Regions from separate parts of the Cytobacillus spartinae genome, predicted to be linked through region 3. Evidence: riboswitches for the same ligand, from Rfam matches in the RefSeq annotation. Region 3 holds a riboswitch; each other region holds the start of a gene.
The links. Region 3 has a riboswitch for cyclic di-GMP ahead of ACFYKX_RS14040 (anti-repressor SinI family protein). Riboswitches for the same ligand answer to the same signal wherever they lie in the genome.
Positions count from the first base shown of each region.

Region 1: linked by a shared signal. The riboswitch ahead of ACFYKX_RS12380 (amidase) and the one ahead of ACFYKX_RS14040 (anti-repressor SinI family protein) in region 3 are both predicted to bind cyclic di-GMP.
Region 2: linked by a shared signal. The riboswitch ahead of ACFYKX_RS03160 (DUF192 domain-containing protein) and the one ahead of ACFYKX_RS14040 (anti-repressor SinI family protein) in region 3 are both predicted to bind cyclic di-GMP.

Region 1 is NZ_JBIACK010000005.1:99,639-110,820, reverse strand. Features, by position in the region: gene ACFYKX_RS12405 (phosphate/phosphite/phosphonate ABC transporter substrate-binding protein) at 1-874, opposite strand, end outside; gene ACFYKX_RS12400 (bifunctional metallophosphatase/5'-nucleotidase) at 1,155-2,741, shown strand; gene ACFYKX_RS12395 (DUF4097 family beta strand repeat-containing protein) at 2,799-3,752, opposite strand; gene ACFYKX_RS12390 (DUF1700 domain-containing protein) at 3,749-4,306, opposite strand; gene ACFYKX_RS12385 (PadR family transcriptional regulator) at 4,303-4,623, opposite strand; gene ACFYKX_RS12380 (amidase) at 4,849-5,727, opposite strand; cyclic di-GMP riboswitch class I at 5,767-5,852, opposite strand; gene ACFYKX_RS12375 (hypothetical protein) at 5,943-6,074, opposite strand; gene ACFYKX_RS12370 (amidase family protein) at 6,132-7,613, opposite strand; gene ACFYKX_RS12365 (DEAD/DEAH box helicase) at 7,779-8,921, opposite strand; gene ACFYKX_RS12360 (Ger(x)C family spore germination protein) at 9,076-10,284, opposite strand; gene ACFYKX_RS12355 (spore germination protein) at 10,281-11,182, opposite strand, start outside.
Region 2 is NZ_JBIACK010000001.1:634,695-645,876, forward strand. Features, by position in the region: gene ACFYKX_RS03110 (hypothetical protein) at 18-440, opposite strand; gene ACFYKX_RS03115 (type II secretion system F family protein) at 557-1,474, opposite strand; gene ACFYKX_RS03120 (type II secretion system F family protein) at 1,477-2,439, opposite strand; gene ACFYKX_RS03125 (CpaF family protein) at 2,436-3,692, opposite strand; gene ACFYKX_RS03130 (AAA family ATPase) at 3,869-4,717, opposite strand; gene cpaB (Flp pilus assembly protein CpaB) at 4,766-5,443, opposite strand; gene ACFYKX_RS03140 (pilus assembly protein TadG-related protein) at 5,453-6,370, opposite strand; gene ACFYKX_RS03145 (TadE/TadG family type IV pilus assembly protein) at 6,385-6,768, opposite strand; gene ACFYKX_RS03150 (A24 family peptidase) at 6,765-7,283, opposite strand; gene ACFYKX_RS03155 (Flp family type IVb pilin) at 7,380-7,559, opposite strand; gene ACFYKX_RS03160 (DUF192 domain-containing protein) at 7,556-7,951, opposite strand; cyclic di-GMP riboswitch class I at 8,019-8,107, opposite strand; gene ACFYKX_RS03165 (RNA polymerase sigma factor) at 8,472-9,005, opposite strand; gene ACFYKX_RS03170 (DUF6449 domain-containing protein) at 9,042-11,021, opposite strand; gene ACFYKX_RS03175 (ABC transporter ATP-binding protein) at 10,996-11,182, opposite strand, start outside.
Region 3 is NZ_JBIACK010000006.1:173,255-184,436, forward strand. Features, by position in the region: gene ACFYKX_RS14020 (M14 family zinc carboxypeptidase) at 1-955, opposite strand, end outside; gene ACFYKX_RS14025 (glucosaminidase domain-containing protein) at 1,101-2,255, opposite strand; gene ACFYKX_RS14030 (hypothetical protein) at 2,411-4,684, opposite strand; gene ACFYKX_RS14035 (hypothetical protein) at 4,941-5,624, shown strand; gene ACFYKX_RS14040 (anti-repressor SinI family protein) at 5,840-5,998, opposite strand; cyclic di-GMP riboswitch class I at 6,028-6,113, opposite strand; gene ACFYKX_RS14045 (CBS domain-containing protein) at 6,400-7,116, opposite strand; gene ACFYKX_RS14050 (hypothetical protein) at 7,183-8,301, opposite strand; gene ACFYKX_RS14055 (hypothetical protein) at 9,160-9,354, opposite strand; gene ACFYKX_RS14060 (helix-turn-helix domain-containing protein) at 9,392-10,279, opposite strand; gene ACFYKX_RS14065 (sigma-70 family RNA polymerase sigma factor) at 10,753-11,182, shown strand, end outside.

The sequences.
Region 1 (11,182 bases), on a different contig from region 3:
TATAACCTTCATGAGAGTAGATTTCTTTAACAATTGCACGTCCTTCTTCATCTTGACCGATTGCTACGAATGCATCTTGAATTTTCTTAACCCAATCAGCATCCATGTCAGAACGAACAGAAATTGTGTCATTTGGAATACCTTCTGTGAAGTGAATTACTTTAGTATCTTCAAAAACAGTTGGGTAATCACCTTTAACGATGTTACGAGCATCTTGGAATACAACCCCAGCATCCACGTCACCATTTAATACAGAGATAACAGCTTGGTCATGACCTTTAACAGTAACACCTTCAACATCTTCAATTGGATCAATACCAGCATCCATTAAAGAAGCTGCAGGCCAAACATATCCAGCAGATGAAGTTACATCTTGGAATGCAATCTTTTTACCTTTTAAGTCTTCAATGCTGTTAATTCCAGAGTCAGCTTTAACAACAAACATTGATTTGTAGAAGTCTACTAATTCTTCAGTTGGAGCACCAGTCTCATCATCTACACCATAACGTTGTGCTTGAAGAATTACATTAGCAGCACCTTTGTCATGAGCTAAAACATATGCAGTTGGAGGTAAGAAACCAACGTCTACTTTTTTAGAAGCCATTGCTTCGATAATTGTATTGTAGTTAGTTGAAACGCTTACTTCTACAGGAATTCCAAGTTCAGCACTTAGTAAATCCTCTAACGGCTTTGCTTTTGCTTCTAAAGTATCAGCATTTTGAGAAGGAACGAATTGAACAGTTAATGTTTCAGGAACATAACCTTCTTTTCCACCTTCTGCATTAGAACCTTCTTCATTGTTTGCTCCGCATGCAGCCAAAACACCTGTAGCTAGAGCCAAAGACATACCGATTGTTGCTAACTTTTTAAACATCAGTAAACCTCCAAAATTTGTTTTATAGGTATTATTTGTTATTACGAAATGAATTATATCACAAACTTTTCAGTTTAAAGTAAATTTTTTGTAAAAAAATTAATAAAATTGTCACATTTTGTTTTAAGGGTATTGTAAGCTGTATAATATCTATAAAAATGCTCTTTTATAGTGCATTTGTCTTAAAAAGCATTACAAATCTTGTAAATTTCTCTATGAAATAAAGCGATATTATATTAAAAGGAATAAAGAGTCTTTTTTAACTGGAGGAAGTGTCTGAATGGTTGATAACAAAGAAATGTGTGAATTAGTCATTCTTGAAACGAGTGATGTTCACGGGAATGTTCTACCTATTAATTATGGAAATAATTTAGAAATGCATAAAGGTCTGGCTAAACTGGCTCATCTAATTAATCTTGAAAAAGAGAAGCATCCTTATTCATTATTAATTGATAATGGAGATGTTATTCAAGGAACTCCGCTTACTTATCATTATGCAAAGTTTCTTAGTGATCAAAGAAACCCTATCATATCGATCTTAAATGAGCTCAACTTTGACGCTGCAGTGATAGGAAACCACGAGTTTAACTATGGGCTAGAACTATTAGAAAGATCAGTAAAGGAATCTTTATTCCCTTGGCTATCTGCTAACATCCTAAATGAAAAAACGAAAGAACCGTTATTTGGTAAACCTTATCTAATCAGGGAGTTTGATAATGGACTTCGAGTTGCTATATTAGGTCTAACTACACACTATATTCCTAACTGGGAAAACCCGAATCATATAAAAGGGATCGTCTTTGAAGACGCATTAGAATCAGCTAAGCGATGGGTAAACCATTTACGAGAAAATGAGAACTATGATTTATTAGTTATTTCCTATCACGGAGGATTCGAAAGAGATATTAAGACTGGAGAGCCGACTGAAACATTAACCGGAGAAAATCAAGGCTATCAAATGTGCATGGATGTAGAAGGAATCGACATTTTATTAACTGGACATCAGCACCGGACACTTGCGGATGAAATAAATGGTGTCACAATTTTACAACCAAGTTTTAACGGGCATATGCTAGGCAAAGTTAAGGTCCAATTTGAGCAAAAAGATGGCAAGTGGATGGTGAACAAGAAATCACCACAATTAATAGATGTTTCTGATACAACATTAGTAGATGAAAAGGTTGTAGGAATTATTGAGGATTATGAAGTGAAAACTCAAGAATGGTTAGACCAGCCAATGGGCGCTATTATTGGTGATATGACGATTACGGATGTTATGGAAATCCGCTTAAAAGATCACCCAATGATTGAGTTTATTAATAAAGTTCAAATGGATGCAGGAGACGTAGAGATTTCAAATACCGCTCTATTCCATAATGAATCGCCTGGATTCCCAAATGATGTTACGATGAGAGACATCGTCTCCAATTATATCTACCCTAACACGTTAAAGGTGATTAGAATCACTGGACAAGATATGAAGGATGCGCTTGAAAAATGTGCCACGTATTTTAAGTTAGATGAAAACAATGAGATATCAGTTAATCCAGAGTTTATCGAACCAAAACCTCAGCATTACAATTATGATATGTGGGAAGGAATCCAGTACGAATTAGACATACGTAAACCTTCTGGACAAAGAGTTGTAAAGCTTGAGCGTAATGGCGTACCGATAGAATTAAATGGAGAATACGACGTTGTCATGAACAACTATCGCGCAGGTGGTGGAGGGGATTACCACATGTATAAAGATAAACCTGTTATTAAAGATATCCAAATCGATATGACAGAATTAATTGCTGACTATATTTTAAAAAGAAAAACAATTGAAGCTACATGTAACGATAACTGGAAGGTTATATTTTAAATAAAAGGATCCTCTCATCTTCCAGAGGATCCTTTTCGTTATTAATAGTAGTGTTTCTTAACGGAGGTTAAAATCCCCTGAGTTTGTGTTAACCGTTAACTCATACTCTCCAGAACCAATCTCTCCAACAATTTTATTTTCTGATTTCTCTTCATACTTTACATTTTTAAAATCAATTTCACCTTTTCCAGAGCTCCCATTAAATCTAATAGCTAATGAATCTGGTTCGTTATTAAACTCAACATCTACATCTCCACTTGATGCCCTAGCATCAATATGACCTGTAACTTCATCATTATCAATCATAATACTACCTGAAGATGCCTCTATTTCTAGTTCACCAATAGCATTCGTTAAGTTGATATCACCAGATGATGTGTTAAAAATAGATTTTTTCGCGGTTTGATTATCAACAATTAAGTCGCCACTATTTGCCTTTAATTCGAACTTTTCAGCACGGTTGTTATTTGAATGGATTTCACCGCTCGAAGCCATCATCGTAAAATCATTGTCTGACACTATATCATCTGCAAAAATACTACCTGAATTCGTCTCTAACATAATCTCTTTTGCTTTATGATCAGCTATTTCAATATCTCCAGAAGATGCACTTATTCTAATAGACTCATATAATTTTTCAGGTAATCTTATTTCTAAGTTGGTATCTACAATAAGTACCCCTATATTAAACTTAATTTGGTCTTCTCCTGCTATTGAAATCTTAAGAGAATCCCCTTTCTCCTTTACATCCAGTTTAATTTCATCTTCATATTTCCTACTTATTTTCCCATTAAGATTAATCGTAATATCACTGTCATTTGTTGAAATCACCTTTAAGTCAGTTGCAGATATATCAACCTCAATATGATCAATATTCTTTCCATTTACTACTTCTGTATCTTCTAAGCTGTATGTGTCAAATGAAAAGCCACCGGAAGCACTTACTGATACAATGGTTCCTGCAATCCCAATGATTAATAGTGTTAATAATCCGTATACTAATTTTTTCATGCCGCTTTTTCTCCTTTAATGATTCTAATATTAAATCTTATATACTTAAGAACTAGGTTGTAGAAAAACTTTCCTACATAAATCATTCCGATACTCATTAACATCCCTAAACTAAACAACGTTATGGAAGCAAAGATATTTACTGCGAAACTTTCATAACTAAATCCCCACATTGAAGACGTAATCAGTACCACTGGTGAAATCGTTAATACTAGTGCCACAGCACATAAAGCCACATATGCACCAAATAGCCCTGCAATCGGTCCGACTATAAAAACTAAATTAAAGAAACTAACACTGATTGTTGCAAGAATGGCACGAAATATATTGGGTACGGATTGCTCCTTTTCCGCTTTTACAATTCTATATTCCGCTAGCAAATCTCTTGCAATTACATGTGGATCTCCGAGCTCAGCCATAAGTTCGTTTTCATTTTTTCCATTCGCAAGCCCAATTTGAAAATGTTCTTCATAGTCATACATCATTTCTCTTCTATCATGTTCCGGTACTTTCTGTAATAAAGTCTCCAGCTTAATTAAAAATTCATTTCTCATTTCCCCATACCCTCCTCAATAAATTCATTTACTGCATTTGAAAACTGCATCCATTCTTTGATTAACTCATTCATATACAAGCTACCTTTATCTGAAAGCGAATAATATTTCCTCGGTGGCCCTTCGGTTGACTCAGCCAAATACGTAGTTAAGTAATCTTCCTTTGTCAGCCGTCGTAGTAATGGATAAAGGGTCCCTTCTGCGACTGTAATTTTATTCGATATATTTTGAGCTAGCTCATAACCATATTGATCCTTTTTAGATATTAAAATGAGTACACATAATTCCAGCACACCCTTTTTAAATTGAACATTCAAGTAATCACCTTCCTACTGTCTTAAACTCACTACTGATTAAAGTACAGTAGTTGAACAACATTTGTTAGTAATTATTACCACATTTAGTATAATATAACACACTACTGAATAATGCAAGGTACTGATTAATATTTTTTTATAAAAATTTACATTTATGGGTAAACTCTACCTAAATTCCTTACAAAAGAAAAAGATTCCACCAAAACATTGGTGAAATCTCATTTATTAATACTCCATCCTCATCCAGCTTTGTAGATGGTGAATAGCATAAGTCACGTTACCATTATAGTTTGCCTGAACTTGTTTCAATTGTTTGAACATGTATGCTTCTCCCTCTTCATGAAAAGAAACATAGTCCGCTTCCTCTGATTTACCTGTTTCGACACCAATTATAATCGGTTTTCCTATTTTTTGAGCTAATTGTACTTCAAACTTTATTAACTCAATGATCCCATTTGGGCCTTCTACTCGATCCCGATATGCCATTAAAGTGGCTGAATCGGCTTTTCGAATAACCCAACTAGCAAGATCCCCTTTTCCATACTTATTTTGAAATTTAATCTCGTCAAACCAAAATGGAATATCTATCCCTATAGGTAACCCTAAACGATTGGATTGTTTTTTCGCTTCTATAAGTAGAGTTTGGTATTGCATAACCGCATTCGCTTGATTCCTGTTCCATTGTTCATGTAAATATGGTTCAACATCTATATGCACACCCGAAAATTTTTCATTTGGGACCGCCTGTTGCTGATAGGTTCTTAACCAGCCAAACATGTTATCCATCTTGCCTTTTGATTTTCCCCAATCAGGAGCACCGTCCAAAGCATGTATTTCAATATTATGGCTCCTTGCTTGGCGAATGAAATGTTCATATGTTTCAAATGGTATATCTTGATTAATTTGTAAAAACACTGTGTTAACATGCTTTGTTATTAAAAACTTTAAGACTTCATCCTTATTTGTGTGAATTGCTTCGGTATCCCAGAGCCAAGTGGAAACGGGGACAAATTCATTCGCATGCACTGTTTTCGGATTTTGAGGGTATTCCATTGTAAGAAACCCCAATGCAACCATCACCCACATCATTACTAGTCTTTTCATATTTACTTCCTCCCTTGAGTGCCGACACCCTAAAAGGAGTCTGGCAGCCTGGCAACCATACGAATTTTACGCTTAGGCCCATAGCTTTGCGTCCTTGCTTTTCAACAAGTTTGCCCTTATCAGTTTATAACGTTACTATAACGTTTAATTTTGAATTTGAATACCATTCGGTTGAAAACGTAACAAAACCTCCCTAATTTGGGAGGTTTCTATCATTATTCGTTTATTGGACGATTCGGTTTTAGTTCTTCTTTAGGAGTAAACTCAACTAGCTCTGAGCTAGTTTTGCCTCTTTTTTTATTATTATTTCGCTGAGCATTGCCATTTCCTAACTTTTGTCTACCCAACTACCACCATCTCCTTTTAAAATCATTCAATGGTAGTATGACTTTATTGTGTTGTCCTTATTCTAGATTAAGGTTGGGTGCTTTTCTTACTTTCGTCCCCTGCTCATAACTATAACCTAGCTTTATAAGAGTAGGTTCTGTGTAAGCTGTACTTGTGAAAGTAATTCCAACTGGCTCTCCCTCTTGTGTATACCCTGCTGGAACTGTGATGGAAGGATAACCAGCTTTTGCAGGAATACCCGCGCCAAAATTATTCGGGAAAACAATAGCATCTAATTGATGCTCTTTTAGTACAGAATCGATTCCTTGCTCAGTTGATAAGTGGATATCCTTTTCTAGTGCAGATATATATTGTTCCTCAGTTAATGTTCCTGAAGTTTTTTCCGCTTCTTCAAGGATCTTTTGTCCATATTTTAACGTTTTTTCACTGTGTTCATTATTAAACTCAATCACATCAGCTAGTGAACGAACTCTTGAGTCGACAGGAAGACCTTGTAAATAGGCGTTTAAATCCGATTTAAATTCATACGTTAAAACATCATAGCTCCACTTTGCCTTTGTTGATGGGATCACAATGTTTTCGACTACTTCTGCCCCTAGTTCTTTAAGCTTTTCAACAGCTTCATTCATTACTTTAAGCTTATCCTTGGATAGATAGTCGAAATATACCTCTCTACATATTCCGATACGGGCACCTTTTAGCCCATCTTCTTGTAGGTACTCAGTAAAATCAGCTCCTACAAGTGTGGTATTAGTACGTGTGATAGGATCCTTATCGTCGAGCTCTGTCAGTGCATTTAAAAGGTATGCAGCGTCTTTAACTGTTCTTGTCATCGGTCCTGCAGTATCTTGACTATGTGCAATCGGAATGATTCCTCTTCGACTGATTAATCCTACAGTAGGTTTGATCCCAACAAGAGAATTTTGGCTTGCAGGGCTTAGAATGGAACCTGATGTTTCTGTTCCAACTGCTACTGCCGCAAAGTTAGCTGCGATGGATGCCCCGGATCCTGCACTAGAACCACCAACATCAAATTTACCTGGACCATAGGGATTTAAAACCTGGCCACCTCTTGAACTATAGCCACTTGGCATTCCTTCCGTCATGAAGTTTGCCCATTCCGTCATATTCGTTTTCCCCAGGATTATAGCACCTGCTTCTCTTAAAGAAGCTGCTACTTGTGAATCTTCTGTAGCATAAGAGTTTTCTAAAGCTAATGATCCTGCACTTGTATGCATTTTATCACTTGTGTCGATATTGTCTTTTATTAGTACTGGAATTCCATGTAGCGGACCGCGTGGACCTTTTTGTTTACGTTCTGAATCTAAAGCTGCAGCTATATGTAAAGCTTCAGGGTTTACCTCTAATACTGAATTTACCGCAACTCCCTGCTTGTCATACGTACTAATTCGATATAGGTACATGAGGACTAACTCTTTTGAAGTTAATTCTCCATTATTCAATTTTTCCTGCATATCATCAATAGTAGCTTCTACAAGCCACTCATCATGTAATTGTTTCAAACGAGGATTTTCCATTTATTTTAGTCCTTTCGGGTATATTTTTCGGGTGTCTAAATAATACGGTATAGTTCTATTTATAAAATATTCTATCTATTTCGTCAACTTAATTGGATTATGAAAAATCCTCCAAAAAAAAAGACTACGCTCACCACTAACATGAACATAGCCTCATCAACTAATTTATTTTTCTGCCTTCACACCATCCGCAACTTGACCTTTATAAAATACTTTCTTCTCAACCTCTACATTTAATTCTTTACAGAACTTCTTTAATTCCCGTTCCTCTCGTTCTGTGACAATAGCCATAACCGTGCCTTCTGCTCCAAACCTTCCTGTTCTTCCAGAACGGTGGACATACTGCTCTATATCTTTCGGGAAATCAAAATGGACGACATGGGTAATCCCTTTAACATCTAAGCCTCTCGCAGCAACATCTGTAGCAAGTAGCATATTTGTTTTTCCTGTTCGGAAGTCCTTAAGGGCATTCTTACGTTTGTCTTTATTTAAGTCACTATGAAGAATCGCCGTTTTTATATCCTTGAAAGTAAGTTTTTCTGAAATAACGGTTAAGTTTCCAATATCCCTGACAAACACTAATACTTTAGCATCTTCTAGCCTTGCTATTTTTTCAAGTAACTTTATTTTATCTCTTGGTTCTGCACTAAAATAGATGTGATCAACGTTTCCTGATTGGATCGTTTCATCCTTTTTAATCCTTATGATCTCTGCGTCTCTAGTTAAATCTTTAGCAAGCTTTTCTGTATGTTCCGGAAGAGTTGCTGAAAAAAGAACTACCTGACGATCCGCCAATGACGACTTAACAATATGGTCTACTGTTGACAGGTGCTCACTCGTTAAAAGTTGGTCCCCCTCATCGAGAACAATTGTTTTCACTTCATGCATTTTGATTTTCTTTTGTTTAATTAACTCTAATGTTCTCCCTGGTGTTCCGAGGATGACGTGTGGGTTCTTTTTTAATTTTTCCAACTGTCTTTTCACGTTTGCACCACCAATAAAGGATGCAGCTCGAATGCCACTACCCTCACTCCAAGTTTGGACCTCCTGAAGAATTTGCATGACTAATTCTTGTGAAGAAGCCAAAATCACCACTTGGATAGACTTTTTTTCCGGATCAATTCCATTTAGGACCGGTAATAAATAAGCTAAAGTCTTCCCTGTTCCAGTCGGTGATTCAGCAATAACATCCTTTCCCTCTACTATAGCCGGAATAGCAGAAGCTTGTACCGTTGTTAATTGTTGAAAGCCTGCTTTTTCCCACGCAGCATTTACAAATGGCTTCATATTCATTAAAATATCGCTCATTATTTTCTCCTTTAATATGTAGACTCCTCTAAACCTTTCCTACGGCCTAGTTCTACTTCGTTCTTGAATGTCACAAATTGTTGTAATTACTATATTACCTTATTAAAAGGATTCATGGTTTATCAAGCTTTTGTTTGAAATAATTTTTCCACATCTATTCAACCGCTGGTTCGCTTACTAAGAAACTCTTACTTTTAATTCCACTTCTAATGAGGTGGTACTTTACATCAACTTCAAAATTTGCCCGTGAAAACTCTTCGTTCCACTTACCCTCTACCTCTTTATATTTTTTATAGTGCTGTCTATTCATGACCTCTCCAAATCCAAAGATGTCTAAACCAAAATCCTTTTGCACTTTATTTAATGTACCTTCAATTTCATTCTTCACATGGGCGTTAATTAATTTCTCCATTTCTTTAAAAGAGTCTAACTTAGTTAAATCATTCGCACAATGACTTCCTGCTAAAGATGTCTCACCATCAATTTTAACACTCAATATCGGTTGATTATTTTGATAGCGAGCATGTAGCTTTGTTGATGAAGTGTTAACACGAACATTGAAATATTTAGGCTCATCCTTTGTTGACTCTTTACAAGGGACGCTTAAACTGGTTTGATCTAAATCCTGTGTCCACACAAAGTTTCTTGTATCTTTTAACGATAAGTACCCTTTTAATCGATCTCCCTCGAACAAAGCTATCCCTTCCATTGTAACCAATGCATCTACACTGAGAGATTTATTGTTCTCTACTTTTTCTCCTTTTTCTGCATCCCCTTTTACACTAATGGCACTTGCTACAGGTGACCTTCCCTTAGAAGTCATAGAGGAAATGAAATCTGTTAATCGAACCCTAGGGTCTCCTCCCCATTCATCTCCAAATGATTCAATTTGTTTGTGTATTTTAAGAGATGGAACCTTTTGGAGTGGGTAGGTAATCCTTGTAAAGTCCGCTGCTTTCATCCCTTTGGTAATCAATATATTGAAATCGTTTCGAAACTCTCCACTTCTTTCTAAAAAGTCTAGAAATCCGACAACTCCCTCTTTAGCTATTTCCTCACTAATAAACAGCACCCTTGTATGTGAGAATATTAGTTTTCTTGTCATACCGACGTTCATTTTATCCGTTAACTCAGATATGGTATCCCCTTCTAAAGAAAAGGTTGTAACTGGTGCATCATCTCCACCCTTTTGCTTTGAAAATTGTGTAGGATTGACCGCTTCAACTGTTAACATATACTTCTGGTCTTCCCCCCGATCAACCGCTAAACCCGTCACGATGGAAACATCGTTCATCTCTATTCGGTCCCAACATCCCGTTAAACACAATGTGATAATCATTAGTAAAGGATAGATTCTATTCATGTCGTATTATCACCACTTTTACTAGTCGGTGGAGAAGGAGTATAATTTCCGCTTTTTTTAACAGGTGCTTTTGAATATAAATAAGATGGGCGACTTTTATTTGCCCATATAGGGAGTCTAACAAATACATCATCGTGATCACTAGGAAAAAATGGAGCTACCGGAGCCAGATAAGGAACTCCGAATGACCTTAGACTTACCAAATGAATAACCATTAAAATGAGGAAAGTTAGAACCCCGTATAACCCAAGAATGGAAGACATTAATATCAGAATAAAACGCAGTAACCTAGTTGTGATGGAGAAGTTATAAATTGGCGAAACAAAACTAGCAATCGCCGTGAACGCCACGACAATAACAAGAACATTCGAGACGAGTCCAGCTTCAACTGCTGCTTGACCAATAACTAAAGCTCCGACAATGGAGACCGTTTGTCCTACAGCACGAGGCATTCTAATCCCCGCCTCTCTTAATACCTCAAAGGTTAGCTCCATTAAAATAATCTCGATTACGGCTGGAAAGGGCACCCCTTCTCTTTGCGCTTGAATACTGATTAATAGCTGAGTAGGCAATAGCTCATGGTGGAAAGTGGATACTGCTACATATAAAGAAGGCAGCAATAAAGCAACCATAAATGACACATAACGAATCATTCTAATGAAGCTAGCCATTAGGAACGGTTGATAATAATCCTCTGTTGCCTGAAAGAAATCAATTAACAAGCTAGGTACCGATAAAACAAACGGGCTCCCGTCCACTATGATAGCAACTTTTCCTTCTAATAAATGTGCGGATATGCTATCTGGTCTTTCTGTATTGAATAGAAGTGGAAAGGGCGTAATACTTTTATCAGTAATAAATTCTTCTATATTTCCTGAATCTAATATAGCACTTGCAT
Region 2 (11,182 bases), on a different contig from region 3:
ATCTACGAAAAGAGCCTTCACTTATTATATAATTTCTTATAAGCAATCACTTTTAAAGCCAATATTTCCTCTTCAGTTAATTTGTTCTGAATATCTGCTAGTATTTCCTCTGTCGTTGCTGACCCATTTTGCACTTTCATCCGGATATTATTTAATTCGGTTATACCGACTTTTTTAATCAAAATTTTCGTTGCTTCCTCTTTTGTGGAAAATGGCAGACTGCTTGTGTCAGCAGTTTTAGCTTCTGCAATAAAAGCACTTAGCTCTGGATCACTTTCGATTGTTTGTTTGATTTTCTCTAATTCTCCACTGCTTTCTAACTCCGTTGTAACCGTATCAACTAGTTTTTCAGAAGCAAAGCTGGTGCCAAAATGGTAAAGACCGTAACCAATTACACCTAAAGCAACTATAAAAATCACGAAAAATTTAATAACTTTCATTTTGTTCTCCTTCTCGTTATCCAGTTCTGTATGTTATTGTAACATTTTTTGTAAATAAGAGCATAGAAAATGAAAGGTATCTACCCCGTTAGGATAAATACCTTTAGACTTATCCCCTATTTAAAAGCCTCTAGAAACTGGATAACAGCCGGTCCTAGTAATACGATAAAGATACTTGGGAAGATAAAAAGGACAAGTGGAAAAAGCATTTTAATCGGAGCTTTCATGGCCTGCTCTTCAGCACGTTGCTTTCTGCGGTCGCGAACTTCATTTGATTGGATACGCAGTACTTGTACCATTCCGATTCCAAGTTTTTCGGCCTGAAGTATACTACTTATTAGTGTTCTCATCTCATCAAAAGAAAGACGATCACGAATACCTGATAGTGCTTCCCTTCTTGTTTTTCCAAGTCTGATTTCTTCTAGGCACCGATGAAACTCACTTGCCAGTACGCCATTCTTCTTTGACACAACTTTACTAATAGCTGAGTCAAATCCTAGGCCTGCTTCTAAACTTACAGTAAGTAAGTCTAGTACATCTGGCAGTTCTCTAAGAGCGAGTTGATTTCTTGTTTTAATCTTTTGCTTGATGTACATCTTAGGCAGCATCATTGCGACCAACATACCAAAAATAATAAATAGAATGGCAACAGCAGCATTACTACTTAGAGCCATCCCATACCCTCCAAACAAAAAGGGGATGATGATGAATAATGCCACCTGAATCAAACGATACTCGATTGGTGTCATTCCAAAGGGATTTCCGGCCTGCAATAGGTTAAGTTCTAATTCAACGGCTTTGTCCCCTGGCATTCTCCGTTTGAAACTTTTCTTAAACTCTTTCCAAATAGGGACAATGATTCTTTCACGGAATTTTCGATTCTTATTTTCATTCGAACCTAGAACCTCTTCCGCTGCGTGGTCATTTTTTAATTTGGACAACCTATTATTTATCTTTTTTGATTTCTCTACTTTTAGTGTGTAAAGACCATAAATCGTACATGTAATCATGCAAAAAAAGGTAATATAGATCATAACTACACCTCAATGGTTGTTAGTTTCCGAATAAGCAGGAAACCAATGATTCCTGATATGAAACCAACCGTCACTAATGCAATCCCTACTGGATGAGAAAATAATGTACTGATGTAAGAAGGCTCTATTAAATAGATAAATAGTGCAAGTGCTGGTGGCAATAGTCCAATTACAATCCCTGATAATCTTCCCTGTGCGGTTAGCGTTACGACTTGCCGTTGAATTTTTGTCCGGTCTCTAATCGTTTCTACAATTTTCTCTAGAACGGTAGCTAAATTCCCTCCAACCTGCCTTTGGATGAGAATCGCTTGAATCATTAAATCTAGATCTTCACTTGGCATTCTTTCCTTTAGATTATATAACGAATCTTCTACGCTACTACCATATTGCATTTCACGTAAGACAATTTCCATTTCCTCTTTTATCGGCGAATGTGCTTCCTCAACCACTGTCTTGAGCGCTTGTGGAAAGCTAAAACCAGCACGGAGAGAACCTACAACTGTAGATAGCATATCAGGTAAATTTTCATTAAATTTAGTCATACGTTCTTTCTGCTTTATCTTCACGAACATTCTTGGTAATAAGTAACCTATTATTCCACCAATCATTAATAAGAAGAAATTGTCTGAGGCCAAATATAAAAGCCCGGCAGTTAACGCAATGGAAATCCATTGAAATAGAACATACTCCTCTGGCCTCAACTCTAATCCTGCCCGATTCAACATCATTTCCAGTTTCGAGTTTTTATCCTTCGTTAACACTTGTTTGCGAATTTTTTGCTTGGTTAACTGCATTTGGAGAAGCAGATTGAACTTATTTCGGTCTAAGCTTGTTTTCTCATTCAAAGCTAAATATCGCTTCATTCTTTTTTCTAAGCTTTTATCTCTAAATAAAATCATTTGAAGGATAGAAGTAAAAAACAGAAATGTCGAAAATAACACCAGAATCATTAAGAACCATTTCATGCTCTCCAATCCTCCCCTTCTATAAAGACAGAGGCTGGAATATGGATGCCTGAGCTTTCGAGTCTCTCGTAGAACTTAGGGCGCACACCAGTCGGAACAAGTCTACCTCGTATTCTCCCAGTTGTATCTACTCCTTCTTGCTTGTACACAAAAATATCCTGTAAGACTACAACATCTCCCTCAAGACCTTGCACTTCAGTAATATTGACAATTTTTCTAGAGCCATCCTTTAATCTAGATTGTTGAATAATGACATCGACGGCTCCTGCAATTTGTTCACGGATTGCTTTAATTGGTAAATCAACACCGGCAAGTAAAACCATTGTTTCTAGTCGTGCAATCATATCACGTGGACTATTGGAGTGCCCTGTTGCCAAGGAACCATCATGACCCGTGTTCATGGCTTGGAGCATATCTAGCGCTTCCCCACCACGAACCTCGCCGATGACAATACGATCTGGTCTCATCCTTAGAGAGTTTCTCACCAAGTCACGTATCGTTATGGCACCCTTCCCTTCAATGTTTGGTGGACGTGATTCCAGTGAAATAACATGCTCCTGCCCGAGTTGTAACTCAGCAGCGTCTTCAATCGTGATAATCCGTTCATCATAAGGAATAAAATTGGATAGAACGTTTAAGGTTGTTGTTTTACCAGATCCTGTTCCTCCACTAACAAAAATGTTAAGTTTCGCTTTTACACATGCATCTAAGAAAATCGACATTTCTTCTGTTAGTGTGCCAAAATTGATCATATCTTCAACGGTAAACGGGTCCTTAGAAAACTTTCTAATGGTGATCGTTGGCCCTTTTAACGCGAGCGGAGGAATGATGGCATTCACACGTGAACCATCAGGTAAGCGTGCATCTACCATCGGGCTACTTTCGTCAATTCGCCGACCGATAGGAGCTACAATCTTTTCAATTATATTCATGACATGTTCGTCATCCCTGAACCTTATATTCGTTAGTTCTATCTTTCCTTTACGCTCACAGTAAACTTTGTTCGCCCCATTTACCATTACCTCTGTTACATTTTCATCTAGCAGTAATGGGTTGATTGGCCCAAAGCCTGTTAGATCATTAATGAGTTCATCAACCACACGTTTACGATCAATCTTTCCTCGAAACGCCTCATCCTCTTTGATAATTTCAATCGCCATTCCATCTAGTTTTGGTATAATCTCATCTACATTGTCATCTTTTAACTCTGCTAGAATCTCTTTGTGTAGCCTATTTTTCAGCTCTTGATGCATATCAATAGAAGATGTAGTGGTCCTATTTTTCTGTGTTTCTTGTTTTCGTACTTCCCTATATGTAGAGACTAAGTCCTTTTTAGGAAGGTAGTTAGGTTGTTGAATGGATACATTCGTTTCGATTGTTGGATTCTCTTCACGCGCCTGTTCTTTTTCCTTAATCCGGTTTAATAGACTCATTCTACTGTCTCCTCTCTTAAGCGCTTTCGATTAAAAAGCTTTGAGATAATAGAAGGCTTCGCTGATCGAATCATCGAAATCTCACGACGAGTGGTTAGTTGTTCTGCCATTTTAAAAACAGATTTTGCTAGCTCTGATTTTCCTTGATTGATGACAAAAGGGATGCCGATGTTTAAGGCTTGAGATGCGATTTGAAAATCGTTAGGTATATAAATAGGTTCTGCTTCCCCTAAAATATCTGGAACATCCCCTGCTTTTATAACACTTTCCATCGTTGCACGATTAATAACAATCCTTACTTTATCCCTAAACCCTAATATATCTAACGTTTCAAGTAGAAGTTTCGTATTTTTAAGTGCAGCCATTTCAAGATTAGTGACCACTAAGATTTGATCTGCTTTTTCTACGATATTAAGCGTTCTTTCTTGTAAACCCACCCCAGTGTCCACGACCACATAATCTTGCTGCATTAACAATAAATCTAGTATTTTACTAAGCTTTTCATCTGTAACTAACTCTGCAAATTCCGGTCTTTCTGGAGCTTGTAAGACCTTCACACCACTTTCGTGATTGCATAGAAAGCTTGCAAGGCTAAATTCATCCAGACGATCAATTTCTTCAACGACATCTTTGATGGTAAAAGTAGATTGTAAGTCCATAGCAAGACCAATATCACCGAATTGAAAATCACCATCTAGAATACTGATAGATATGTTCTTTTTAAATAGGGCTACGGCTAAATTTACTGTAAGCGTTGTTCGCCCTATACCTCCTTTGGCACTACAGACGGCAATCATTTCCCCTCGCCTCTTGCTAGTCTGTTGAAAATTGTGATTGCTGGTCATGAATGTTCACCCCTAACTAATCTAAATTCCTTTAACTACTCATTGTATCTACTTTTTCGGAGACTCTATTTTCGTATGTAAAGTAAAGTGGATATGACCGCGTTCAGATGCATTTACTAATACAAGAGAATCCTCTGGACTTAGCTCTAACGTTAAAGAGCTATACTCGGCATATTCTTCAGCTTCGTCGGTTGTAGCGATCATTTTTCTCCCAATGGCTAACACTCTAACCTTTGACAAAATTTGTTTAGACACCACAGTATCTTTATCATTCACTTTCACTACTTCACTAAAAATAACGTCAACTACGTCCTCTGGTTCGATTAAATTGGATATGGATTGAACGAAATTAACCCCGACTGATACTCCTCTAAATCCTTCTTTAACCTTTCTAGAAACAAACAATGCTTCTTCCTTCTCTGACTTAATTCGGTGAGTTAATAATGCCTCTCCAGCCTCGATATCAGACGTAGCATATTTACCTTCAACTGTAGAAAGATCTGTTAGTGTTTGAGGATGGACGCCGTCCTTTGGCAATTGAGCTAACTCTACCATCGAGGATGTAATTCTCTGATTCTCTTTAATGGCTTCCTTTGCCACGAGTACCTCAACCGTGTTTTCGTTTATAACAGCTGTTGTATCAAATTTTTTCATGTAATTGAAAAACAAAAAGGTGGTAAAAACTCCCATTAAGAGTGCAATAAACATGATTAATTTCGATTTCATTAAAGTCACCTACTCTGTTAATCTGATTGCAAAAGCACCTTTACTTAAACCATTACTCCCTTCAAATCCAGTACCTGCCCTTTCTATAAACATGCCAGTTATAGAAGTATCCTTAGAGTCCATCGGGTCAGTAATGTAAAAGTAGGCAAAACCAGTAATCTTTATGCTTTTCATCTGGTTTGTGTCATGTTCATACGGTGTATAAGTCGGAATTAGGATGATTCTAGAACAATTTCGATCATAAATACTAGTTTCCGTATGGAGACATCCATCTACGCGTTCTTTTACTGCAGCTCTTGTTTTTCCAGCTATATTACCAGTTTGGGTTTCAATAATATCCCCTACAGAAATTTCTTGGTTATACCCTTTCCTTAAGTTTTCTTCATAGGTATTAGCCCCTGGACCCCCAAGAGCCAGAACGCCAAAATTTCCATACTCAACCCCGGTTGAATCAACTTTTAATTGATATTTCTTATAGAATTCAAGAGCAATCGAATCATCTATACCGAGTGGTGCTGCACCTATTGCTCTAGCCATTACACGCAGTTCAGCAGCCGCATTGCTATGTACATCTAAACTATTAAAGCCGAATAACTTCGAAAATGAAAGAGGTACTGTCTTCTTTAACTCTATTTCTACACGCTTCCCCATCGTGATGGAAAGTTCCTGTATACTTGTTTCTTCCTGATGAGATTTTAGCACCTCAGTTACTACCTCTCTAACCGAATCTTCTCGGTTAGTTAACTCTTGTGCGCCAGATAAAACAGCTGCATTGGCTGTTTTTTGCAAATGGCTTTTTGTCATATACATGGTCCCGCCATCAATTACAAGACCTACCATCACTAATAAGCCCATAAATGACAAAGACACTAGTAAGATAACGTTCCCTTCTTCTCTTCGAATCAATTGCCTTAAGAGTTTCTTCATGTGTAAAACTCCTCTCATTCCACTCTTATCGTAGATTCGGTAGACAATATAAAAGGAGTAGGAAAAAAAGTTGAAACAAACGGAGTGATGATATCAACTGGGTAATCCAATGTCACTGTCATATATTCACCAGACTGACGATTTGTGTCGTTTGGAGAGATGGTTATCTGTAGTAAGTTAGGGTTTCCTAAGTGAATATAATTTCTAGCAAACTCAGAGATTTCAGCATCATTTTTCCCTAAACCACCTAACCGAACCGTTTCTTGTGTTGCTAAATGAAGATGCGTATAAGAGTATAAAATTCTCCCAAAGTCAAAAATACCAGTCAACAATAGTAACAATAATGGTAGTAAAAGTGCCATTTCTACTAGGGACTGACCTTTTTCGTCTTTTATCATAAAATCAACCACCCTTTTGCTAGTAAACTCATGAATGCTCCACCAGCAATTGCTACACCATAAGGATAAGTTGTTTGTAGTGCATCTTTATCTAGAGCAAGTGGTATCTTAATCCCATGTTTGTAACTGGAAACAGTATATACAATCGATTTAAGACGTCTTAGAGCACCTTTTCTAAACATGATAACGAATAGTGCAATAAGGGCTCCTATTATTGCCATGTAAATGCCAGTGGTCATTACAAACATAGCTCCTTTTAAAGCCCCGACTAGAGCTAAAAGCTTCACGTCTCCAGCACCCATTCCACCCATTAAATAGGGAATTAACAATAGGGCTAAACCCACCCCAAAGCCTGTTAAAGAAAATAAGATCCCTGAACCAAATGGGGCAAAGGCGTGTAAGATTATTGCTACTATTAGAGCTGGAAAAATGACCTTATTATATATTTTTCTAGATTTGATGTCCGTTATCAGACAAATGAGTAATACGAGGATTAACAAGCTATCAAAAATCATAAGGATCCCTCACTTTATAAGAGAATCTCACTGTGAATGCATTCTACCTTTTAAAAAAGGCCTTACGTTAATTAACGCAAGACCTTCTTCTATTTTTTATGAATCGTCACGTGTTGAGACGCTAGTCAATACTTCATCAAACATTGCCTGAATTTGTTCTTTTAATAAAACTAGTGTAGCTACCACACCAACTGCAATAACTCCTAATACTAATCCGTACTCAGTCATCCCTTGACCTTGCTCTTCTACTACTAGTCCTTTTAATTTGTTCATCATGTTAAATTCGCTCCCTTTTCATCATTTTTTTTGAATTGCACTTTATGTCCTACTTTGGTGTTTGTTTTCTCAATCGTTCCTGCTGGAAGTTCTACTACAGAACTTGCACGGTGGATTACTTTTCCGATCTTTCGCGGTGAAAAATGTTCGAAGCATGCGATCACTTCATTTTCTTCAGATAAAAACAACACATCAATTGGGTAATTCATAAAGAAAGTATGAATGGAACGGCAGGGTTTAATATGTAGACCATTCCCTGGTGCTAGCGATTTTGTAAACATTAGCCCGACTAGCCTCTTGTGGAAGCTGTATGCTTGTCCTACGCGATTCGCGATTTGCTGATCGTTCACCAGGTTCATTAGTCTCATTACTTTTTCACCTCTTTTCTCCAACAAAAATAACCCCTGCCTTTACCGAAAGGGGGTTTAGTGAAAAGTAGACAGACTACTCCCTAAATCTTTCGGTAACTGGCTGGCCTAGTGCTAGATTGCACCTTAGCCCCTGTAGCTTTGCGTCACTGACTTTCATCAGTTTTGCCTTTATCGAGATTCAGCTTTTTTTATTTATCCGACTGATCTCTTAACTAAATGATAAATTTACCAACACAAATCGACAATCCGGCTTTTGACTTATTTATTTTTAGAAAATTCAGCAAATATATACTTCTATAGTCCTATTAAGACAGAGTGACCCCTGTAATATTTCCTGGTTTTTTAAAAAAACTAGTGCTAATAGATGTATATATTCTGCGAAATATGACGTTTTTATTAACCTTTTAAATGGGTATAACCAAAGCTCTATTTGTTAAAAAATTGACTTTATTTCCTCTGGGACAAACATACTATCTCTCAAATATTGGAAGAATGAACATATTAAAAAGACCAACTCTCATCGAGTTGATCTCTAAATATATTATGCCAAACTCCTCTCCACCATCATTGACTTTAAATGTCTCTTTGCTCGATATAAATTGGTTTTTACCGTACCTTGTTTAAGCTTAAGTTTTTCCGCGATTTCTTTTTCCTTTAGTCCGGCCTTTATTTTGAGCAGGAAGACATTTTTCTGGTCCGTAGATAAGTTGTTAATTACATGCTGTATTTCTTCCTCAAAAAGCGCTAATTCGACCTCTTTTTCAACATCCTGGCTTGAACTAAAATGTAGCTGATTTGATTCTACTATAGAATTTTCTAAGAAAACTTCACTCTTACGCTTTTCTTTTCTTACATAATCGATGGCCGTTCTAGTAGCGATTGATGATAGCCAAGCTCCAACTTTGCTGTGATCCTCCAGAGTATCTAATTTTTGATACGCTTTAATAAACGTATCTTGAACCACGTCCTGAGCATGATGGTGATCTCTTGTTATACTATAAGCAACATGAAACAGACGTTGACTATACAATGAACAAATTTCTTCTATATCCATAGTCATACGATTTTCAGCCAAACCTGCTCCCTCCCTTCTAAACCTTTTCTTTATATTTTATTGAAAAAATTGTTTTACAAAATCAGGTGCAAACTCATCTTCAAATGAGCGTATAACTGGGTAGTTTTCGTTTTTAAAATAGAATGCGACTAAATACCTCTTTTTTCTTTCATTTTCTACCATGTAGTAGTCAATGGATTGATCCATAGCAATTTGCAATTCATTTCTATCCTTAAGCTCTAACACATCCGAGCTTTTCATCATTTTGTTAAAAATCTCTTCATTGGAGTAAGCGTACTCAGGCTTATCCATTTCTAGTTTACTTACCTCTACTACTAAGGCATGTGAAATGTCCTCTTCAACGACCATTGCCTTTTCAGCCAATCCCTTTTCTTTCAGCCAAGCTTCTAACTTTTTATAGGAAGGCTTAAACAGGATGTCCATTCCATGTTGGTCATCAATTTTCATAGAAATATGAGATTGGAAGCCTTTATTGTTGTACATCTCATCATAAGATGCTGCGTAGATTTCATCCTTTAAGATCGATATTACTTCATTAATATCTTCTGGTTCTGAAATAACCGCATGTCGACCAGTTGGACCTGCAGGGTTAAAGCTGATAAATTCAACATCTTCTTTCAGGCGAAAAATCTCATTGTTTGCTTCTTTATACTCAATGGACTCGTGAATAGGCTTGATAAATTCTTTGTATAATTCTTTGTTAATATAATATTCACGAACGAGATTTTTGCCGTTCTCAAGCTCATAAGCAAAAAATGCTCTTCCATTTCTCGACTCATTTTCTACATCATTTTTATTAGAAATGATTGCTTTATGAAATTCTTGGACAAATTTGATGTTTTGATCTTCTTCTAGTGATAATTTATCGATTTGGTAGTCCGAACTGTAGTAATAATAGGCATGTTCACTTAAGTGAACGCTTTTTATTTCTGATCGTTCAGGTACTTTATCTTCGTATTTCGTAACATCAAGGTGTAAAGCAACAAGAATGATAGCTAACGCACCCACATAAATGAAGTAACTTTTAAAACTACCAAAAACTCTCCATGTTTTTTGCAGGACCATTTCAGCAACGATATATCCAATAAATGACCCAATAATGTACCCTGCTATTAACCAAGCGAAAGACTGATTTTGTGTTTCACCAAGATATAATGCCACTAAAAATGCGGAGCAAAAAGTTGTTCCAAATTTAAAAATAGGTTGTAAAATTGGAAAAACAAGCGCCTGGGATACAGCTTCAAGCTTTCTCTTTTTATATAGAAATACAGATAATCCATAAAGGACGATAGAAACCATAAGATACAGCCAAATGACCAATGGCTCTACTTTTTGATGATTTAATTGCTCAGTAATAACTAATGGTGAGAAGTACTCCATCTTGCTATTTAAAAAGTAGTCTTGTGGGAATCCATACAAAAAGTACTGTAAGTTAGCAGTGATTAACACAAGCAATCCTAATGGTAGCAATAAGAAAATATAGGTTAGTGCGCCATGTACAATGGATAAACCAGTAACCATCCCAATAAATACAGCACCCATATAAACAATGATGTTAATGAGGATCATAATCCCAGCCCAGTAGTAGATATCCCCTACTGAAAAATACGGTTGTAAATCCCATGTTATATGTTGAAAATGAACAATGATGGCCGTTGCAATAACTGGGATGATCAGAAACAATAAACCAATTAATGTATATTGATGGAAAATATGTGTTCTTTTGATGGGTAAACTATGGTATAAATCTGAGCTTTGTTTTACTTGTAAATAGCGGAAAAGAAACACTGCTAACAAGACAGGGATAGAGATCATTAAGATGATTTGAAGCCCCACATTATACTGAAATAAATTATCTTTAACCCAAAATTCTTTATGTTCATTTGTAACAGTCATTAAAATATCCAGTGGAATCGCAAATACTAATGTTAAAAAATAGATGATGGAGATCCAACCAATATTTCTACTAATCTGTTTAAAAAACTCGCTCTTAATCAAGGATATTTTTGATTGCATAGCCAACATCCTCCATTTCATAAATAAAAATTTCTTCTAACGTTAGTGGGAGGATATCAAATATGACAGGTTCGTATTCTTTCACTCTAGTTCTGATATCGGCTTCGTTCCCTCTGACAATGCATAGTAACACGCTTCCTCTCTTCTCACTGTGAAGCAGT
Region 3 (11,182 bases):
TCTTTGTCCATGCTCGTGGAAACTCAGAAAGAGGCGGGCTGGTTTCTTTATAATACCTTGAAATTTCTGGAGTAAATCCTGGTCTTTTATATTGAATAATAAACCAATCTGTAAACCCACCACCGGAAGGATTCGGGCCTGGATAGACTAAACGATAGCCTGTCATCTCACCTATTTTTTTCGCGTAATTGTGATCACGATTATACCAACTTCCTGTTTGGTGAAAATTCCAGTACAGGATTTCTCCAGTTGAATGATAGGCTACTGTAGCCTCAGGATCAATTTCATTAACAAAATTTAGAACAGCAATAACCTCAAGCGCACTATGTGGTTTAGTACCTTTATAGTTTTTATAATAAGGCTTACCTGGATTATATTTTATATTCGCCCAATCAGCATTATATTGTCGGTTTAAGTCGACTCCTTTGGCATTTGCCTTCCAACGCTTAAAGTCTTTGCTTCCATCATTCATCTTTATTAAATCTTGATGAACAGAAGATGGGAATGCTTTTAAACCGTATTGTTGTAATGTTACACCATCTGGGTTAACCATCGGGACAAACCAAATAGTCGTTTTGTCTAATATACTTCTAGCATCATAGCCACTAATCTTTGTTCCAGATTCGTATGCTGCAGCATATTGATCAATCATATACATATTAAGCGTAGTCGTTAACCATTCTCGACCATGGTGTGAGCCGTTTATAAAAACATTCGCATGACCTTTCCCTAGAGATACGGCATAGATATTTCGCCCATATTCACTTTGACCTATTACCTTATACGTAACTAGATCTGGATATGTGTTTGCAAGATTCATAATATCTTGCTCCATCTTTTCATATGTATACACTTGGTTTGGGTTTACTACGGCTGCTTCTGCCTGTTTACCACTGAAAGAAAAATAGAAAAATGATAGCAGTAGAACAATAAAAGTAAATCTGAGTTGTTTCATAAATCCTCCTAAGTAACCAAATTATGATAGATTAATCGTACCATTAATAGATACATTCTATTAGAATATTTTTTTACTATTCTGTGACCAATTTTTACCATAATAAAAGTCTACCCAAGTAAAGCCAGGTAGACCTTTATATTCATTATAGGTTTAGGTAGCTATTCTTGTTTTTGTCAGAAAGTATGTATAAGCCGCCACCCACTTCTAATTTCTTTCCTTTTATATTATAGACTCTAAACTGCTGGTTTTTTGTAAGGGTTCGAACAACCTCACCGTTTGAGTTATAAAGTGGTGTATCATCATTTATTGTAACCATCCCTTTATAAAAGGACAGTTTTTGATTTTTATTAATATAGTAGCCACCACCAACATAGTAAGCCTGATCGTCAAAACTATAAACTTTTATAGTCTCCCCTACTTTTAAATTACGGTGTTTTTTGCCATCGGGCTTTGAGAGAACACTATTATTATCTGGAATGTACAGTCTCCCAATATAGAGATTCATTTTGCTACTATCAGCCACTACAACATAGGATCCACCTAAATTATAGTTATTTCCCAATGTTCCATAGATACGATAGGTGTATCCTTTTTTAAGTACCTTAGCGACTTTTCCATCCGGTGCCATTAGTGGGCGATCGTATTTTAAGTATAAGGATGCCATTGGTAAATCATGAGTGATAGTACTATCGACATTTGGAATTGACAACTGAATTAGTTTCATTTTTTCATAGATACCTAGGATTAGCTCCCCATAGTAATTACCTGGAACTGCCCATTTTCCATTAAGGTCTGTCCAGTAAGGAGCAGTTCCTCTCTTAACATAGTTAAATCTCGGATCAATTAATTCTGTAACTAATGGGTCCGTATTGGCATAGGCCTTTAAATGCTGAATTTGCGCTCTTACCCCTTCTTCAGGAGTTTTAAAGTACGCACCCTGTGCCCCTCCACCAACTGCACCAATCCCTGAGTAGTTGTTCTGCTCTGGTAAGACATCATTACCATAATTAAAGAAGCCTGTCTCATGGATTGATTGAGCAAAGGCGATATCCCCACGGATATTTTCCATTCTGCCAATTGATAGAAATAAATCTGCTAATCTGTAAATATCAATTCCTATCAGTTTTGGTTCAGGGTTATGTAGTAGGACGTAATCGCCTAATTGTTTGGCGGTTAGGATGGATGAGCCAGCGATAGGGACTTTGTTTGTTTCTGCTAGACTATGATTTGGAAATGTAAAACCAGTACTACCTATTAATATCGTTAACAATAGTATCAACTTTATGATTCTTTTCATATGCGCACTCCTTCTTCTGTTGTTGTTATTTCTAATATCGACTTGTAATTGTTTATTTACATTAAAAAGTTTAAAACAGCAACAGCATTATCTTGATTACATTCTTTACACATAAAAAGTGGTACCTATTTGGCACCACTTTTTTAATAACTACATTAGTTTAAGAACTCTATCTCAAACCCATTTGCACTAAAGGATTTCCCCTTCAATTCCCCTAGAGTTATATTTTCCAGTAATTTATTTGCAAATCTATTTCTAATGGCTTGTTCTAAACTACTAGCATCATCAGGAGTAGCATCCGAGTTAAATGAAATTAGTAATTGGGAAAAATCAACATTGGTCGAATTTTCAATTGTACCAATAGTCGTAGACCCCTGGCCTGAGTTTATCGCCACCGTAATTTTATCGTTGCCAACTTTAGTTATAGTTCCAAATGTGTTAGTAAAAGTTGTAACGGCTGCTTGTCCCACTCCAAGGTTAATAGTAACAGTGATTTCAGAAGTTTGACCTCCACTTGAATGTACTAGTACACCAGTTAATACTATTGGAGTTCCAGCGAACACTGCACGCATATTTTCCATTTTAATACCTGGTGCACCAGTATCTAGGCTACCAAAAAGGTCTCTTGTAGTAATATTTGTTCCTGTAAATTGAATTGGCGAGTCAATCCAATCACTAGCACCTCTTGCAGTTAGTGAGTTGACTTTTAGAGACACACTAGATGAAGGTGAAGAAGTAATTTGAATACGTTCGAATATATCACTGTCCTCTACATCACTCAAATCCAATTCATACGTACCATTGTGATAATCTGTTAATACTTCTCCAACAAGACCAGTAGTAATTGTATCCAGTACAGGAGTTACTATTGCTCCCCCACCAGTTCCCGTGCCAGGTGCCGGTGCTGCCGGCGGTGCTACAACTACAGGTGCATTTCCACCAACTTCAATACCTTCTTCAGCTTTCTCAACTGTACCTTTGTTATCTACTTTTACTTCACCTTTAACAGATGGATCCTTCTTAATTTCTTTTACTGTAGATCCCTTAGCAACCGCTACATTAGCAACAGCGTTTAACTTAATTTCTTTAACAGTTGCACCTTCAGCTACAGCGATTTTTGCATTTTCACCTGTAACGGTTACGGCAGTTGTAGACAGGTCACCTTTTAAGTTTACTCCTTCAGATTTCTCTGAACCTTTAGCAGCGATTGTGATAGATTCGAATGCTCCACTTACTTTTGATTCTAGGTTAACAGCACCTTTAGCTCCTGCTTTTTCAGAAACTACTAAGCTCTTAACTTTAACACCAGATTCTGCAACTAGGTTAGATCCGTTAGCATCATTTACAACGACGCTGTCCGCTTCAACACCTTTTAGGTATAAGCTGTGGTCAGCGATGTCTTCTACGATAATGTTTCCGCCTACGTTATTTACTTTATTCACTTTAATATTTTCAAGAGAGACTGTTCCAGCACCAGCAGGTGATCCTAGTACTACTAAGTTTCCATTGATAGAAAAGTTCTGTAACTTGATATGTTCGTCTTTTCCAGCATAAATGTAAACTGATTTCTCAACTGTTTCACTACCTGTTTCAGGGCCAAATTCAGTCGTCTCAGTTTTAGAATTTGCAAAGTAAAGAGTTCCCTTTTTCTCAAAAGCTTCTTCAGCAGCGTCAAGTTTAGACATAGCACTTACGAATAACTTGTCTGAAACATCAGCACCGTTGTTTGCAGCTTCATTTACTAAGTATTCAACGTTTCCTAAATAACCAGCTGCTTGGTCCACATTATTATCTTTTAACGCTTTTGCAGCACGATCAATTTGCATTTTGATAGAAACTGGATATAATAGTTCCTTCTGAAGGTCCTCAGCTGTTTCTTTATAGAAATCTCTAAACTCTTCACGAGTTGTTACACCATATACACGGTCAAGCATAAATGAATTCTTCTTAATTTCCCATGAAACTTCATGGTATAATTTTTCCGTTTGATCATCCATTTGACCTTTGTCAAACTTAGCTTTAAGCTCAACGTATTTCTTTTGAATTTTCAATCCTGAAGATACAGCATCAATGTAAGCAACTGAACGTTTTAAGTATGTAGAAACGTTAGCGTCTAATCTAGCTTGTAGAACTTCTTTTTCTTTACCTTTTAATGTAGATACAAGTTTTGTAGCATCTGCTAAAGCTTTCTTTGTATCATTATGTAATTTCATATTTGGATATCCTACTAGGTTGTTAGGATATACATTCTTACGGTGCTCGATTGAAACTTCCCATTTTAACGCACCAGCAAGTTTTTCAGCTTTTACAACCGCTTTTTCTGCTTCTGTTACAGATGCCGCATCTGCAGAGTTTGATACAGCAAACACAGATGATGCAACAGCAGCAGCCATTACAGTTTTAGTAAGAATACGTTTTTTCTTAGTCATTTTGACACTCCTTTTGTTTAATAATGGCAAATAATTATATAAAAATATTATTTGTATAACACAAACATACATAGATAAATATTACCATCTTAGGTCTTTTTACACAATATTTTTTAAAAAATTTACCATTTTTGTCGTATTTTAATATTATCTGCTGATTTTCACATACAATTTTGTTGAATCTTGTAATCTAGTAATGACAGGACTAAAAAATACGTGGTAACATTAATTTACATTGGAAGAAAAGAGGATTAAAATGAAGCGGCTTGGACTTTTCAGTATAATAATATTAGTCATAGTAGTAATTTTTATTGGCAACTATACATGGAACAAAAAAGTAGAAACGACTGTAAAAAAAGCAGAGGAAGTAATAAATAATCCAACGAAAAAACAGACAAATGATAGTAGTAGCGCAAATTTCTCAAGTTCATCGAAAAATGAAGATGCTGAAGCCCAAGTAAACGATGAAAGTGGCGAAGAGGCAGGAGATAGTACTGTTTCTACCAAAAATCAAGATGGTTCAACTAAACAAAATTCAACACAATCTGGATCTACTAATACTAGCAATAGTAGCGAATCAAGTTCAACAGAAGAGGATAAGCCTAAAAGCGTAGACGAGATTAAAGCTAAATATAACGCTCTCTTTACAGAATTAGAAGTTCAAGAAACGAGTAAAGTTGATCAGCTGGTAGTAGAGGCAAAAGCAGAGTTTGTTAGTAACAAGTTGCCTAAAGGTGACCTAATTGCGAAGTATCAAGAGGTTGCAAATCTAATGGAACAAAATGCTGATAGAACTTTTAATATTATCTATCAACAGCTCGAGTATGATTTAGAGATAAATGGTCATAGCCTAAATGAAGCACAAGAGTTTCGCCAAACCTATAATGCAAAAAAACAAGAAAGACTATCCCGAGTAGTCAATCAACTTAAAGATTTTTAATTGCACTAGTGACTTAATCCTAGAACACAAGCACAATTACAAAATATTGATAAGGCTTCCACATTATCTTCACCTCTATTTCTGGAAATTGAATGAAGCATAAAGAATAAGCTTCATCGAGAAAAGCCAAAAAGAGATATCGTAAAAAATCTATTAAAAACAGGAGAGCAAATGCTCTCCTTACTTTAATTACATTTATATGTTTTCTTAGATGGCTAAATCACTGCACGACATTCATATGAAGAATTGGAAAATTCCACGTCACCCCTTTTCTCCAGGAATTCTCTAATCTCATTCATGTCAATGCCCATTGTTTTTGCTTCCTTAATCAGTTGGATCCACTCCGAGTCAAGCTTTTCGTTCACTTTTCTCATTATTCTCCCCCTAAAATACTTTTCGTATTCCAGGCAACCCAGCCATCCTAGTACCCCTTACCTTAGACCTGTGGTTTTGCGTCCTCACTTTTCAATGAGTTTGCCTTTTACTGTCTAATATTATAATTAGTAGTTCACAGGGATATTTTACTATTAACATGTTGCAAAACTTGTCACTTTGCGAAAAGATACATAATTTTCTAAATATTTTTTCCCTTAAAAAGCGACAATTTTTACGGAATCCTTTAGAATACGGTTTATGAAATATTTAATAGTTGTTGTGAATCGAGGGGCTAGGAAGGGGAAAGAAGTACCTAGCCCCCTTATATACAACAAAAACCAAGTGTTATTTTTTAAAAAACTCACACCAAAAATTAGAACCTTCAAGTATATTAAAACTTCTACTCAACTGTATAATCTATTTCTATAAGATCCCATGCAGTAATTAACCCTAGTGGAGCTTCATGTTTTTTTCCGTTTTCCGTAATTATGACTGCTTCTAATTCTTTTTTATCCTTATGTGCATTTTCAAATATTTCTTCAACTTCAAAGATATTAATTGATTTTGGAACAAATGCAATTGGATGCTCTACTTCGTACTCTAAAATATCTGAAACCTTTATACAATCAAGCTTGACTATATTCTCTGCTACATTAATAGCCATCCATTTGACAATTGCTCCTGTCGTGAGGAGCCCAATACACTCCTTGTTTCGATAGATTGGGTATTGCGAGTAAGAATGCTCTTTAATACCCTGAATGACCTTTAAGATACTATCTTCATAGTTATAGAAAATAACTTCTTTTGTTGCAATAGATGTCGCATAATTAGGTCCGTTAAGTACCCTTGCAATTTTTTCAATATGTTCTACCACTTTAATGTTTGGTTCCGCTATGTAATATCCAATATCAACCTTATCATGAACAATTGCATTCCTTAACTTTGCATATTGCTCAAGGTCACTTTTATACGTTTCAATTGCTTGGTGATGCTTCGCACCAACCTTTACTAGCACGGAAAAACGGTCATCTCTAATCTTCACTATTTTCTTTAATGCGTCATGTATTTGATTAAAACTTACCTCAAATCTTTCTGATAATAGCTGTTCCGTAATCATGTGAGTCCCCTCTTTATCTTCTTATAATTTCTCTTACCTCTTTATGAACAATTCTACATGGCTCACCTAGATTTTCTCTTCCAATTCCCCTTCTTCATTAACAGGGATAATACTTCTTTTTACTAACATAAGACTATCTTCTTTAGTCTTTTTATATTCTAGTTCTACTATATAAGAAGGGAGATCAAACGCAGAAAACATTAAGGCAATTTCATAACCCTTATCTTCTTTAGATAGCCAATCTGGTTTTACAGGGAGATGTACCGCAAGCCCTTTCCCATGTTGTTCCCATTCTTTTACAAAACCATTGAACTGACTTTCTTCAAAGTTAATGATTGTTCTTGTTAGATGGATTCCTCCATTATATAATTCTTTTCTCCTTCCTTGTTTTACCAACCTAATGATTCTAACATTTATATGATTTACAGGGATCTCAATAAATAACGTTAGAGTTTGTCCCTCAGAATAGTAGTTACCTTTCAACATGTTAGTAGGAGATGTTTGGTATGCCTGTCCCTCAAGTTCTGGGAAGTAGCCTATAAAGGCTAGGTGTGTGGACATCGGTAAAAACTGTGTAGCAAGGAGATCTTCTTCTTTATGTGCGTCTAACATATTTGATAACTTAGGTAAATCACTGATTCTATCAATATGACTAATTTGTCTAAGAATATTAAAAAAGTATAATAATATGATTATGGCTAAAATAGTGGAGATAATGATTAAAAACCCTTCTAAACCGAGCTCTACAACCAAACCTACATAAACGGACCAAATTAAGCATACAAAGAGGATTGTAAATAAACTTACTTTTGTCACAATATGGGTGAATAAGTCTGTTCCGCCTCTAATTTTACGAAATTGTCGGATATGCTGCGTCATCCTCTTAATCGTATTCTCTGTATTAATTCCTTCAAATGGAAGGTTAACCATGTCCCAGTATAATTCTCTCGTTTTCTCTAAACGATGTTGAAAACTCAAAGATATAAAGATAGATAAAAGACCTACCAGGGAGAGCACTCCTGCAGTGATACCAAATAAGATGGTAGCTGTTCGATCCTTATTAATAATACCTACATGAAAGGGCATATCTATAAAAGAAAAATTCCAAAATTGAATAGAAGCTCCTCCTAGTAATATGAAGGCAAAAAATGTGCCTAGGTATTTCTCTATATGTTTTTTAAACAACGCTTTAACCTCCAATATATGTAGACCATTCTTTCCCAACATTAACTCTCCCGAGATTCACATTTTTACTCATCTTCTCTCATAGTAATCCAAATCGTAACAATTTGTCTTTTAAACAAGTCTCTTTTTATTGAAAAAATATAAAATTGCTAACCTAATCTATCACACATTCACTCGAAAATTGACGTTCCCCTGTCGTAATTTATCGAGAACATTTCAAGTAAATACGTTCATTATTAAGTTATAATTAAGATAAGTAATATTTTGGAAGGGATGTTGATTATGCCATTAATTCATATGAAGGAAATCTTTACACCACTTAAATTAGTAGGGATCAAAATTTTTAAATGCGTAGAAGGACATACTTATATAAAGGTTTGGAACAACCCTCGAAGAAAAGTATTCTAACAGGGTCAACAAGTTCTTAGGGGTTATGCTAAACACCTTCTGCTTAAACGATAGAACGGCTAGATATGCCATAATACCAATAGCCCCTCCAACCGTTTCAATGTATCATCCGTTAATAGTGGCGTTCGTCCACCCGTAAACCTTAAATGTACCTCATCTAACCCGCTTAAATGTCTTTTTATGCCTCGTTTGAGCCATTACCGTAAACAGCCCCAATACAACAAACACTAATAAGTAGAGAATCATTTAGAGAGATATGGAGTTAAGCTTTGGTCTTGATAGGTCTTTTAAAAAAGGGAGATAACAGTCTAACGAGATTAAGAGATGAGGTTATATCTACTGTTTAGTTAACGAAGGGATGTTACAATCAAAAACTATACTCAGAAAATGACAAGAAAGACGGTTCTTCTTACAATCAGAAAAACCGTCCTGTTGTTTCCTCTATACTTTTTAGTGTTGTGAAGGAATTCCAAATAAGTAAACTTCTTCTATGCTATGTTGTGATGGAATACCTGCTAATTCATATTCCTGTTTAATACTGTGTTGTGAAGGAATACCTGATAGTTCTGTTCCATGCTGAGAAGGAATCCCTGTAGCTCCAACTAATGTTAGGGTTAATAGGCTTGCAGCTATTATTTTTTTCATAATAACACTCTACCTTTCTTGTTTTATATGGATTATTTTAACATTCTATTAATAGTTTATCTAATTCTTTTTTGAAAAGGGTTGCAAATTTTTCATTTTTCTCAAGGAGAAGGATTTCTATTGACTTCTCTATATATTGCTTCCCTTCCTCTTTATTCCCTAGTTTTATGTAATTTTCACCTGTTTGATAATGAAATTCCGCAAGTAAGAATAGTTGCTCATCATGTAAACATAAATTGAGCCCTTTCATACTATAGGTCAAAGATTCCGCATATTGTCCTTCTTCTGTCAAAACTTGCGTTAATCCAAATAACACTTTTAGAAGCACTCTTTTGTCGATCAAGTAAGGTAGATTTTCTATATTTGTTAATGCATCTTTAAAAACCGCAATGGCTTCTTTATATCGTTCCTCTTCTTTATAGATAATCCCTTTACTTGTTAATACTTCTACCTCTCTTTCAGTGAGACTTTCTTGAAGAGGATTGGTTAAAATGATTGCCTGGTCAAACTTATCTATTGCTGCTTCGATGTTACTCTCTAAATAATAGATACAAATTCCCTCATGCCATAATAGAAATTGTTGTAAGGCGGTTATTTTAAATAAAGGGTTTTCTTTTTCTTTCTGAATAATATTGTAAATGGTTTGGTAATCACGTTCCCTTTTATATCTATTGATAATTTCCATTATAGCAACAGAATAATTATCCCGGCTCTTTGTTGCCATATCATATAAGTACCTAAGGTCAATATGTAATTTCCTAGCTAGATCATGGACTTGTTTTATTGTTGGGTACTTCAATTCTTTTTCAAATAAAATCAAATCTTCCTCAGTACAAATCCCCTCGGCAAGATCCTCAGTAGAAACTCCTTTCATTTTCCTTAAGGAGCTAAGAGCTTCACCAAAGTTATATTCCTCTATACTCAATTAACAACACCACCATCTAACTAATTTTCTTAATATATCGATAATAACACACGTGACTATAGTTGTATTATTCTTAACCCCAAAAAATAAAATATTTAGGTTCACTAGTTTACCAAATAGTAAAATATACCCACAAAAACATAGTGAAAGTTTCTCCAACTGAAGAACCGTCCCTATGTTTAATCAAAGGGCTACTGAAGGGGAATTTAGTAAAGGAAAAAGAGATTCTATAAATAGTTATCGATGGCCCTCCCCCATTTAGAAAAAACACTCCCTAGCGAAATTCACCCTATTATTAAAAAAACCACGATTATTTGATGCAATTATTGAATTTTCGCCCCTCATTTTTGCAAAAATTAGTTGTTTTTTTAATCAATTTTTCACTTTTCCTGATTCGACTGAGAAGTAGCCGAAGTTGTATGTTAGCCTTACCCGGGAATAAAAATGGTAAGCGCGCTTTCCTGAAAGGGAAAATGATGGAGAGCTTTGAACAATTAATTGAGCAGTATGAAGCAATGGTATGGAAGATTATTCACTCCTTACATATTTACAAAAATGTTGAGGAGTTCTATCAGACAGGTCTTATTGCGCTTTGGGAAGCAAGTGCTAGGTTTGATCACGAAAAAGGAAGTTTTACTAGCTATGCTTATACCTATATAAAAGGCAAAATCTTATCCGAAATGACAAGAACGAATAAACACGAAAATCAGAACGTCTATCCTAAGGAAGAATTTTGGGAACTAATAGAAGATAGTAAAGTTACCCCTTCTCTTGAAGCTGAACTCATCTTATCCTTATGCGAGGATCTAACACCTAACCAGAAAAAATGGGTACTCTACACTGCCATAGCAGACTTTTCCCTGAATGACATTGCCAAGCTAGAAAAAGTATCTCCGTCCGCAG